DNA from 3 places in the Pontibacillus sp. ABV4_188 genome. Region 3 is predicted to be linked to each of the others. Evidence: riboswitches for the same ligand, from Rfam matches in the RefSeq annotation. Region 3 holds a riboswitch; each other region holds the start of a gene.
The links. Region 3 has a riboswitch for S-adenosylmethionine ahead of metK (methionine adenosyltransferase). Riboswitches for the same ligand answer to the same signal wherever they lie in the genome.
Positions count from the first base shown of each region.

Region 1: another riboswitch for S-adenosylmethionine. It lies ahead of msrA (peptide-methionine (S)-S-oxide reductase MsrA); the one in region 3 lies ahead of metK (methionine adenosyltransferase).
Region 2: another riboswitch for S-adenosylmethionine. It lies ahead of ACYX4O_RS06510 (methionine ABC transporter ATP-binding protein); the one in region 3 lies ahead of metK (methionine adenosyltransferase).

Region 1 covers NZ_CM149975.1:424,869-428,148, forward strand. Annotated here, with positions in the region: gene ACYX4O_RS02260 (C45 family autoproteolytic acyltransferase/hydolase) at 1-14, shown strand, start outside; gene ACYX4O_RS02265 (RidA family protein) at 491-877, opposite strand; SAM riboswitch class I at 1,164-1,285, shown strand; gene msrA (peptide-methionine (S)-S-oxide reductase MsrA) at 1,409-1,879, shown strand; gene ACYX4O_RS02275 (hypothetical protein) at 2,018-2,194, opposite strand; gene ACYX4O_RS02280 (hypothetical protein) at 2,267-2,797, opposite strand; gene ACYX4O_RS02285 (methyl-accepting chemotaxis protein) at 2,922-3,280, shown strand, end outside.
Region 2 covers NZ_CM149975.1:1,287,391-1,290,670, reverse strand. Annotated here, with positions in the region: gene ACYX4O_RS06515 (methionine ABC transporter permease) at 1-601, opposite strand, end outside; gene ACYX4O_RS06510 (methionine ABC transporter ATP-binding protein) at 591-1,610, opposite strand; SAM riboswitch class I at 1,761-1,869, opposite strand; gene ACYX4O_RS06505 (hypothetical protein) at 1,990-2,265, opposite strand; partial or broken gene ACYX4O_RS06500 (HD domain-containing protein) at 2,450-3,280, opposite strand, start outside.
Region 3 covers NZ_CM149975.1:3,117,653-3,120,932, reverse strand. Annotated here, with positions in the region: gene pckA (phosphoenolpyruvate carboxykinase (ATP)) at 1-446, opposite strand, end outside; SAM riboswitch class I at 977-1,086, shown strand; gene metK (methionine adenosyltransferase) at 1,391-2,590, shown strand; gene asnB (asparagine synthase (glutamine-hydrolyzing)) at 2,907-3,280, shown strand, end outside.

The DNA of each region.
Region 1 (3,280 bases), 1.4 Mb from region 3:
AAAACGCACGCTAATAAAGAAGGGCCACCTAAAAAGGTGGCCCTTGTTTATGCAATATTAAGGTAGGGGTGGTCCTCTACCATATTGGGGATAGGGCTTGCTGTGGGACAACTCGCTTTCCTGCGGGGAGCTGGTAAGCCTCCTCCTTCGCTGACGCTCCGTCCGGGGTCTTACCTAGGCTCCTCACCCCGCGGGAGTCTCGTCGTCCCACAGCAAGCCCTGACGTGAGTTGGATGAACGGACCGCTTATTACAGGTGATCTTAAGCCCCTCTCCTCCCATATATGGCAAGTTTCCGTCTCTCCTTTTTTGGTGAAGGTGGGCCTGGAAATTGCGAGACTCCTGCGGGAGAGAGAGCTAGACGAGATCCCGCAGAGAGCGAAGCGAACGAGGAAGCTCGACAGCTCGCCCGCGGAAAGCGAGTGATTTCCAGGCCCACCTTATGCTCTACTAAAGCCGACGGAAACGTTCCTCAAACAATTGCGGATGCATTAAGCGTCTGAGCGGTGGGCGATTACTTCTACTTCGACTTTAACGTCTTTGGGCAGACGACTGACTTCAATGGCAGCTCGTGCTGGGTAAGGTTCTTGAAGGAAGCTGGCATAGATTTCATTTACCGTTTGGAAGTCTTCCATAGAAGCAAGATAAATATTCGCTTTAGCAATATGCGCGTAGTTAAGGCCTGCTTCTTCTAGGATCGCTCCAACGTTCTTCATCACTTGTGTCGTTTGTTCGCTCACATCGTCTGAAACAATTTCCATCGTGCTAGGGTTTAGTGGGATTTGTCCCGATACGAATACGATCTGTCCAAGGTCAATTGCCTGAGAGTAAGGGCCGATTGCTTCTGGTGCGTTGTTTGTTGAAATTGCTTTAACCATTTTGAAAAAACTCCTTTACTATTTAATGGGACATTATGTAAGGGAGTCCGCCCTATAATGAAGACCTCATTATTCATAAAAAGTCTAATGGTCATGCATAAAAGCGATGTCCACTTTATATAATGAGGATACAAAAGTTGATAAAAGCTTGCGTAGCAAGTAAGCCTATCATATCATATATTATCAGAAAATTTTAACGATCGAAAAAAATAGGTGCTTACCACTTTACTTCGCTAATGAGATCATGTATGATTTGGGATAACATAAAATTCAAATAGCGATAAACTTCTTATCCAGAGAGGCGGAGGGACTGGCCCTTTGATGCCCGGCAACCATCCAGTCGATGTATACAATCGACGAGAACGGTGCCAATTCCTGCAGGAACAATATGTTCTTGGAAGATGAGAGGATCGTACGGATATACACTTACGAGCCCTTTCTTGGATAAAAGAGAGGGCTCTTCTATATGTAAGAGGCCGTGATCGTACTCTCGAAGAAAGAAGTGTCGTTTTAAGAAAGGAAGAGATGAGAATGGCAACAGCAGTATTTGCAGCAGGATGTTTTTGGGGAGTAGAGGCTTATTTTGAACGAATTAAAGGTGTGAAAGCGACGCGCGTTGGGTTCATGGGAGGCACGGTTGCAAACCCTTCTTACCAACAAGTGAAAGCAGGGGGAACGGGTCATGCGGAAGCAACGAAAGTTGAATTTGATCCAAGCGTGATTTCCTATAGTGAACTTGTAGACCATTTCTTTGAATGTCACAATCCTACTCAACGTAATCGTCAAGGTGAAGACGTTGGTTCTCAGTATCGTTCCGTTATCTTTGCCACAGAAGACCAACAAGCGATTGCAGTTGATAAGATCACGGAATGGAACAACAAAGGCATCTTCAAGAGTGAGATTGTTACAGAAGTTAATGAAGTTACAGACTTCTACGATGCTGAAGAGTACCATCAGAAGTATCTTCAGAAGAATGGCTCTGTTTCTTGCGGAATTGGCTAAGACAGCCTGACTTGTATTTATTGAAAACATATGATACTTTAATTTTAATGCCACCTCGTAATCGATACGACTGCGGGAACTTAACCATCCGTTTGAGGTGGCAGGTTACATACTCATTCAAAAAGGCGATACAAAGCGTTATTCATAACGTTTCGTATCGCTTTTTTCTTTGTCTAGCTTAATTTTTGTTAAAGCTAGGATAATAAAGCATGTAGCTGCAACTGCATAACAAATCAGCGTAAACCATGTGGTATTTTCAAAATACCCAATGATCGCAAATGTAAGTCCAACTATAAATAGAAAAGTAGTCTTCACTTGCTCACCTTCCTTTAACTTGTTCTTTTAGCATCTATTCTTAGACGGTGTCGTTTGTACTTAGGTTTCCTTTTATGTAAGGTATATATAAATAGGCGTCGTCGTATTCCATGAACTGACTTGAACGGAAGAAGAGGGAGTTATTCCAGGTAAGGAAAAGGTGTTAGAAATAACAACTCCGCTATAGTCAGGCAGTGTTATTGAAAGTTCTCTCATAGCTTTGGTATATAGGTAACAATAAATAAGGTCGAATTGATCAGGGGAAACGGTAAGGAAATCTTTTTTAATGACAACTACATTAGAGACCCCTCTAACACGAACCATTCCTTTCATATAAATGAATGGGATGAAGGATGTTTCATAGGCGTACACTTTAGCACTTTTAAATTCTTTTGCAAAAGCAAAAGCCATTGTTCCCCATCCAGCTCCAAAATCAGCAATTGTAGAAGGATCGTATGGTTTTGCTTGTCTTATAACTTCTTGCTTCACGCTTAGTTGGGTAGGGGTTGGGGTGATTCCGTTGGTTATGGAGCTAATCATTAATGATACAAAAATAAATGTAACAATAGCTAATAGGATAAGGGTTACTGTATTAGAGATCATAGAAGAGGAATTCCTTTCTAACTATATCATAATTTGTGTTCTACAAAATTTGCCATATTCTCTTAATTGTACGCTCTAAGCTGTCGATAAAAAGAAAAAGACATCTTCTGGAGGTACAGTATTTATGAATGTTACGGAAATGCGTTTACAAGATGTAAAAAAGAAAAATGTGTTGATGACCTCGACATATAGTGTAGCTATGTTGTCAGCGCTATCCTTATCTTTACAAGATGGGGCTCTTTTTCGCTCGTCGATTTATGGAACGGAGTTGGCATTGTTTTGGATTTTGCTCTTTGTTCTTCAACGTGTCTTACATAAACCAAGAATCTTTTCTTACGTGGCAGTGAGTATGCCGATCATTGGTTACGGATTATTAATCTATGTAGAAGGTGGTTCTCTTTCAGGTGACTTAATTTTACTGTTTATTGCTGTCTTCTCGGCCGTTCAATTGGATCGTAAAACGTTCGCGTTTGGGTATATCTT
Region 2 (3,280 bases), 1.8 Mb from region 3:
CGACGAGCAAAATGACAGTTACGATCATCACATTCGTTTCAAATCGTTGGTATCCATAAGAAATAGCTAAGTCACCAAGACCACCGCCTCCAACAAAGCCAGCCATTGCTGATGCACCGACTAAGCCAATGGTTGCAATCGTAATGTTTAAGACAAGAGAACTTAATGCCTCTGGTAAAAAGACACGGTAAATGATTTGCCAAGGCGTTGCCCCCATCGATTCTGCCGCTTCCACAACACCTGGGTTAACCTCTAGCAAGCTACTTTCAACTAACCGAGCAATATAAGGCGCCGAAAAGAACACAAGAGGAACAACGGCTGCTGCAGTTCCGATTGAGGTACCAACGATAAACCGTGTAACCGGTAAGATCGCTACTAATAAGATAATGAACGGAATTGATCGAAAGAAGTTCACAATACCGTTTAACACTTTAAATAAAGGACCGTTCTCAAGTAGTCCATTCTTTCTTGTTACAACAAGAGATATCCCAAGGGGTAAGCCAATCACAATTGCAAACAGTAAAGCGATAGCTACCATAACAATCGTCTCTTGTGTCGCTTCTAAAATCTTAGGCCAAAATGTGGCTAAATCAACTTGCATCTCGCGTCACCTCTTTCACTGTTACAGACTGCTGGATAGAGTGAAGAGCTTTAAAGATCTCTTTTTCTCCACCAATAAATTCGACAATTAAGCTTCCAAATGGTTCACCCTGTAGTTCAGTAATTTGCCCATATAACACGTTCACTTCAACATGATGCTGAGTGGCAGCCCGGTAAAGAATAGGCTCTGAAGCTTGTTCTCTTAGGAACGTCACCCTGTAAACGTGGCGCGTACTGTCTAAGGCTTGTAGAATCGATTCAGGAATCTTATCGTTCATAACCGAGCTTACAAAGTTCTTCGTTGTCTGATGCGTAGGGCTAGAGAAGATATCAAAAACTGTTCCTTCCTCAATCACTTTTCCATCTTCCATAACAGCTACCCTGTCGCAAATCTCTCGAATAACTTGCATCTCATGTGTGATCATTAGGATTGTAATGTGGTACTCTTCACGAATTTGTCTCAAAAGGTCCAAAATCGAATCGGTTGTCTGAGGGTCAAGAGCTGATGTAGCCTCATCGCAAAGGAGTACTTCAGGAGATCGAACGAGTGCTCTTGCAATACCCACCCGCTGCTTCTGTCCTCCTGAAAGTTCTTCTGGGTATTTTCCTGCCTGATCTGCTAACCCGACAAACTCGAGGAGCTCTTTTACTTTTCCTTCCACTTTCTTGCCTTTTTGTCCGTCTAGTAATAGGGGGAAAGCTACGTTTTGATAGACCGTCTTTGATTCTAGTAAGTTAAAATGTTGAAAGATCATCCCGATACGACGTCTTTCTTTTCTTAGCTTGGATTTTGGCAACTGAGTCAGGTCCTCTCCGTCTAGCCTCACTTCTCCTGATGTTGGGCGTTCAATTAGATTGACGCATCGGAGAAGTGTACTTTTCCCTGCCCCACTAAAGCCAATGACACCGTAGATGGCTCCTTTATCAATAGACACATTGACTCCGTCAACGGCTCGAATCGTTTGATCGTTCTTCTGGTACACTTTCTCAATATTATGTAACTCAATCATGCTGTCTGCCTCCTTTGATATTCAAAAACAGATCGGAATACTTGGTTTACAAGCTATAAGTATCCTATTTTCTTCTTTTCTGGCAAACAAAAAATCCCCTCTTCTTAAAATAATAAGAAGAGGGGATTTACGTATATGTAGATCCGTCTCTTCTCATCTTTTAAGCTTAAGCTTAAAGGAATTGGCACGGTGTTCCAATTAAATAGAATCCGTTGCCGAGGTTTCAAAGGGCCAGTCCCTCCACCTCTCTGGATAAGAAGATTGTTTTCAAATGTGTTTTTCGTTAATCCATATATTACACGGGGCGATTAGAATTGTCAAAGGATTTTTAACAATTTAATAGTTAAAAATTTTATTATTATTTTAGTAGCATACCTCACTATCCCCAAATAAACATCAGATAACCATTAAAGGCAGCTAAGATTACACTTAGTAGAAGCGTCAAAATGGGAATAATTTTGCCCTTCCCTTTCTCTTGGATGACTCCCACGATCCCTGCAATCAGTCCTATAATGGCTGTATATCGTGTTAAATGAGAGAACGTTACAATCGTTAACAGTCCCTCCATAGAAGCTACTATAGCGAGAGCAAGTAACTGTCCTACAAATATGGCTAACATACATAATGAGATCTTTCCTGATACTGCTTTTGGCACCGGTGTTCCCTCCTACTATTGGTTATGTAGGTAAATACCCTTATCTTTTGGGATCTATTCCTTAAAAAAATGAAAGGACAAATAAAAATCGAGATGATTTCTGACAATTTGCACTCTTTAGTGTATGACTTTAGTTCGTTAACACCTTAATCGATATAAAAGAGAGAGGCGCGTAACCTCTCTCCTACACATTTACTATTTTTACATAAGCGCCTTTCTTGGCTTTTTCATATGCCTCTTGACCCATCCGCTTCACGTTCTCAGATTGTTCAGAAATCCTTATAAGACTACCCCCGGCTCATGAAGCAAGGATCAATAAGCCTGACTTTGCCTTTTCTATGTAGATCGTAGTCTTGAGGATTTTCGATCACGGAAACAGTTTGATGGAGTTGATCTAACCATTTATGCACACTTTCTTTATTACAAGATTGTAGTAGATCCAATACCGCGCGATCTGTCTTTTGTAAATCATAGAATGTAATGACACCTTCGTCTAAAGCTGCACGTACTGCACGCGCAAGGCGATCGTAGCCAAAAATGTTCAAAGGATGCATAAAGAAATCAATGACCTCCTTATAGTACACCTCTACAAACCATTCCGCACTTTCGGCATTTGCTACATACATTTTCCCGTTAAAACACTTTAAGCTGGACAAAAAAGTATGGATTTCTTCCTTGTCAATATGCCCATACTGATACATATCTCTTAATGTATAGTCCACTCGATCTGCACAAAGTTCAGGAGCAGGTTGTTCTAGTAACGTCCACTGCTCGTCATTCCCAAGAAGATCGGATACCTTAAAACCATACTTCTCTACTATCTCAGGAACTTCTGATTGTTGAATAATGCGTTCATATATTTTCTCATGATAGTCCTCATCTTTATTGTCGATAACAAAGTCAATGACGTGTGAAAAAGCGGTATGAGACACGTCATGAAGCAGCGCAGCAATCTGCTCTTCAAGGCTCCCACCTAAGCGCCTGATCAGAAGCATGACACCAATGGAGTGGTCGT
Region 3 (3,280 bases):
TGTTCGGCCAATTCATCCTCAGTAGGGCGTATGAAAAGTTGGTGGGCGAACAAGTTATGCCAAGCAAATTCATTGATGACTTGAATGGGTAAACGGTAACGTTCATCTGCTCCTGCAAATCCGTTGAAAATAAATACTTCTTCTTTTTCTTTCAGAAAATCTACGACTTTATGATATAGGTTTTCAAAGATTGCTTCCGATATGGGTTGGTTCACCGATCCCCAATCAACTGTGTCCTTTGAAACCTCGTCTTTTACAATGAACTTATCTTGAGGGGATCGGCCGGTGTAACGTCCTGTTTCGGCTCTGATCGCTCCTGTAGCTGTGAGTGTCCCCTCGTTACGTTGAAGAACCTTTTCAACGAGTTCTCCCACACACAAATTGGTTGATACATTAGGTTGTGTAAGTAATTCTTTAATTATGGACGCTTGATTCACCGTATTCATGCTCAAGAACCTGCCTTTATTTAATATTTTTTGTCTTTGATAGTGTACATAATAAAATCAATCTTAATGACGTATCCGAGTTGAGATCTAACCTTTTCTGCTTTTATTTCTATACAGTCAGTTGAATAGGTTTAGACTCAATGTGTCATTAGTATAACACATTCATTTTATTAGTCCATACTATTTTATAATGAAATTACGGCAAAATTGTGACTGTTAAAATAAAAGAAAAGATGAAATACTTTCATTATTGTTAATTTTGAAATGGGGAGATGGAAAAATGCACAAGTGCTTTACTTCTATCATATATTACTTCGATCTCAACTCACCTTTTTCCTTGATTTAATGTTTCTTTCTAAAGACATTTGTGACCAGTAACCCCGTTCATCAATAAATTTAAGTGTTAGACATCGCATGATTACAATTAAGTGAAAAAAGTGGTTCCCTGACCATTCAATAAAGCGATGATAACGCTATATTCAGTTGACATATAAGGGTTAAAACGTTATGATAAGTCGCGAACGGAAACTATCTTATCCAGAGAAGGTGGAGGGACAGGCCCTATGAAACCCAGCAACCGTCATCCTTAAATGAAAAGGTGCTAACCTGATGCAAGGAAGATCTCCTTGAACGATAAGAGCGAATGGACCCTTTCCCTTTGCTCGTTATGGGAAGGGATTTTTTATACTTTCGAAAGGTTTCTAAACGCTTTCTAAGGTATTTTGAAAGTCATCGACATTTGCTAAGTGTAGCGAATTTCGACGTTTTCTCATGTATTTTTTTCATTCGTTTACAATATACGAAACTGTTCCAGGTGAATAGATCGGTGTAAATTCATTTATAAAAGAATTTACATAACTCTGGTTTACTTTTTTCTGAATAGATAGCTGGGTGATGAGTTCCGTCTCAAAGATAAGAGTATTTTAAAGGAGGAGTTTGAGGGAATGGCTGCAAACCGCCGCTTGTTTACATCAGAATCAGTTACAGGAGGGCACCCTGACAAAATCTGTGACCAAATTTCTGATGCCATATTAGATGAAATCTTAAAAAATGATCCGAACGCTCGTGTAGCATGTGAAACGACAGTTACAACAGGATTAGTTCTCGTTTCAGGAGAAATTTCAACAAATACGTACGTAGACATCCAATCAATCGTGCGTAATACAATTAAGGATATTGGCTATACACGTGCTAAATATGGCTTTGATGCAGAAACATGTGCAGTACTTACAGCAATTGATGAACAATCACCAGACATTGCAGCTGGAGTAAATGAAGCTCTTGAAGCACGAGAAGGTCAAATGACTGATAAGGAAATTGAGAATATTGGTGCAGGAGACCAGGGTCTAATGTTTGGTTATGCGAATAATGAAACGCCTGAACTTATGCCCCTTCCGATCTCTTTAGCTCACAAATTGGCGAAACGTTTATCTGACGTGCGCAACGATGAAACAGTTCCTTACCTACGCCCTGATGGTAAAACCCAGGTTACTGTAGAGTATGATGAACAAGACCGTCCTGTTCGTATTGACACAATTGTCATCTCCACGCAGCATCACCCAGAAATAACGCTAGAGCAAATTCAAAAGGATCTTAAAGAGCAAGTTATTGCTCCAATTGTTCCTGCAGAGCTGCTTGATGAACAAACAAAATACTTCATTAATCCAACAGGTCGTTTTGTAATCGGTGGACCTCAAGGGGATGCTGGTTTAACAGGCCGTAAAATTATTGTAGATACGTACGGAGGATATGCACGTCACGGCGGGGGAGCTTTCAGTGGTAAAGACGCTACTAAAGTTGACCGTTCCGCCGCTTATGCAGCTCGTTATGTTGCTAAAAACATTGTAGCTGCTGGATTAGCAGATTCTTGTGAAGTTCAATTAGCCTATGCCATTGGCGTGGCGCAACCTGTGTCAATTTCAATCAATACATTTGGTACAGGGAAAGTCTCAGAAGAGGCGTTAGTTGAAGCTGTACGTGAGAAATTTGACCTTCGTCCAGCTGGTATTATTAAAATGCTAGATCTTCGTCGCCCAATCTACCGTGACACTGCGGCATACGGTCACTTTGGCCGCACGGACGTTAAGTTCCCATGGGAGCAAACAGATAAAGCAGAAGAATTAAAGCAACTAGCAAACTTATAAGTATAGGTGGGAGCATGGATTTGCATAGCAATTCTGTGCTCTTTTTTGTTTCGCTGGCATTTTTTTAATTGAATTGTAATCGTTGCCCTCCCTTATGTGAAAACATGATAAACTATTATAGTCTGTCAAAATCATGTTTTTTTGACTCAGACGTTACCGACTTTAAATTCACGGGTAAAACGAATATCTGTGAAGTATAAAAACAATTTAAAGAGAACCTGTTCGACACCTTAAGGGTACCGTGGGTCTCTGCCAATTACACCCATTTTGTGATAAACTGAAATAGCAAAGTGAGAATGAAAGTGAGGATCTTCGTATGTGCGGTTTTATTGGTGTTATTCGAGATGTTCCATCTCCAGTAGATGAAGAACAGAAGCAGTCTTTTAAGCGAAGAAACGATATTATCACTCATCGTGGCCCTGATGATGAAGGGTATTATCATGATGATTACATATCTTTTGGCTTTCGCCGTTTAAGTATAATTGATATCGAAAGTGGCCATCAGCCTCTTAGCTATGATGATGAAAAGATTTGGATGGTGTTTAACGGAGAAATTTACAATTATGTGGAACTACGTGAAGACCTTCAAAAACAAGGATATACATTTGAGACAGAATCAGATACAGAGGTTATCGCGGCCTTATTCAAGGACAAACAGGAAGAAGCGTTCTCTTATCTTCGCGGTATGTT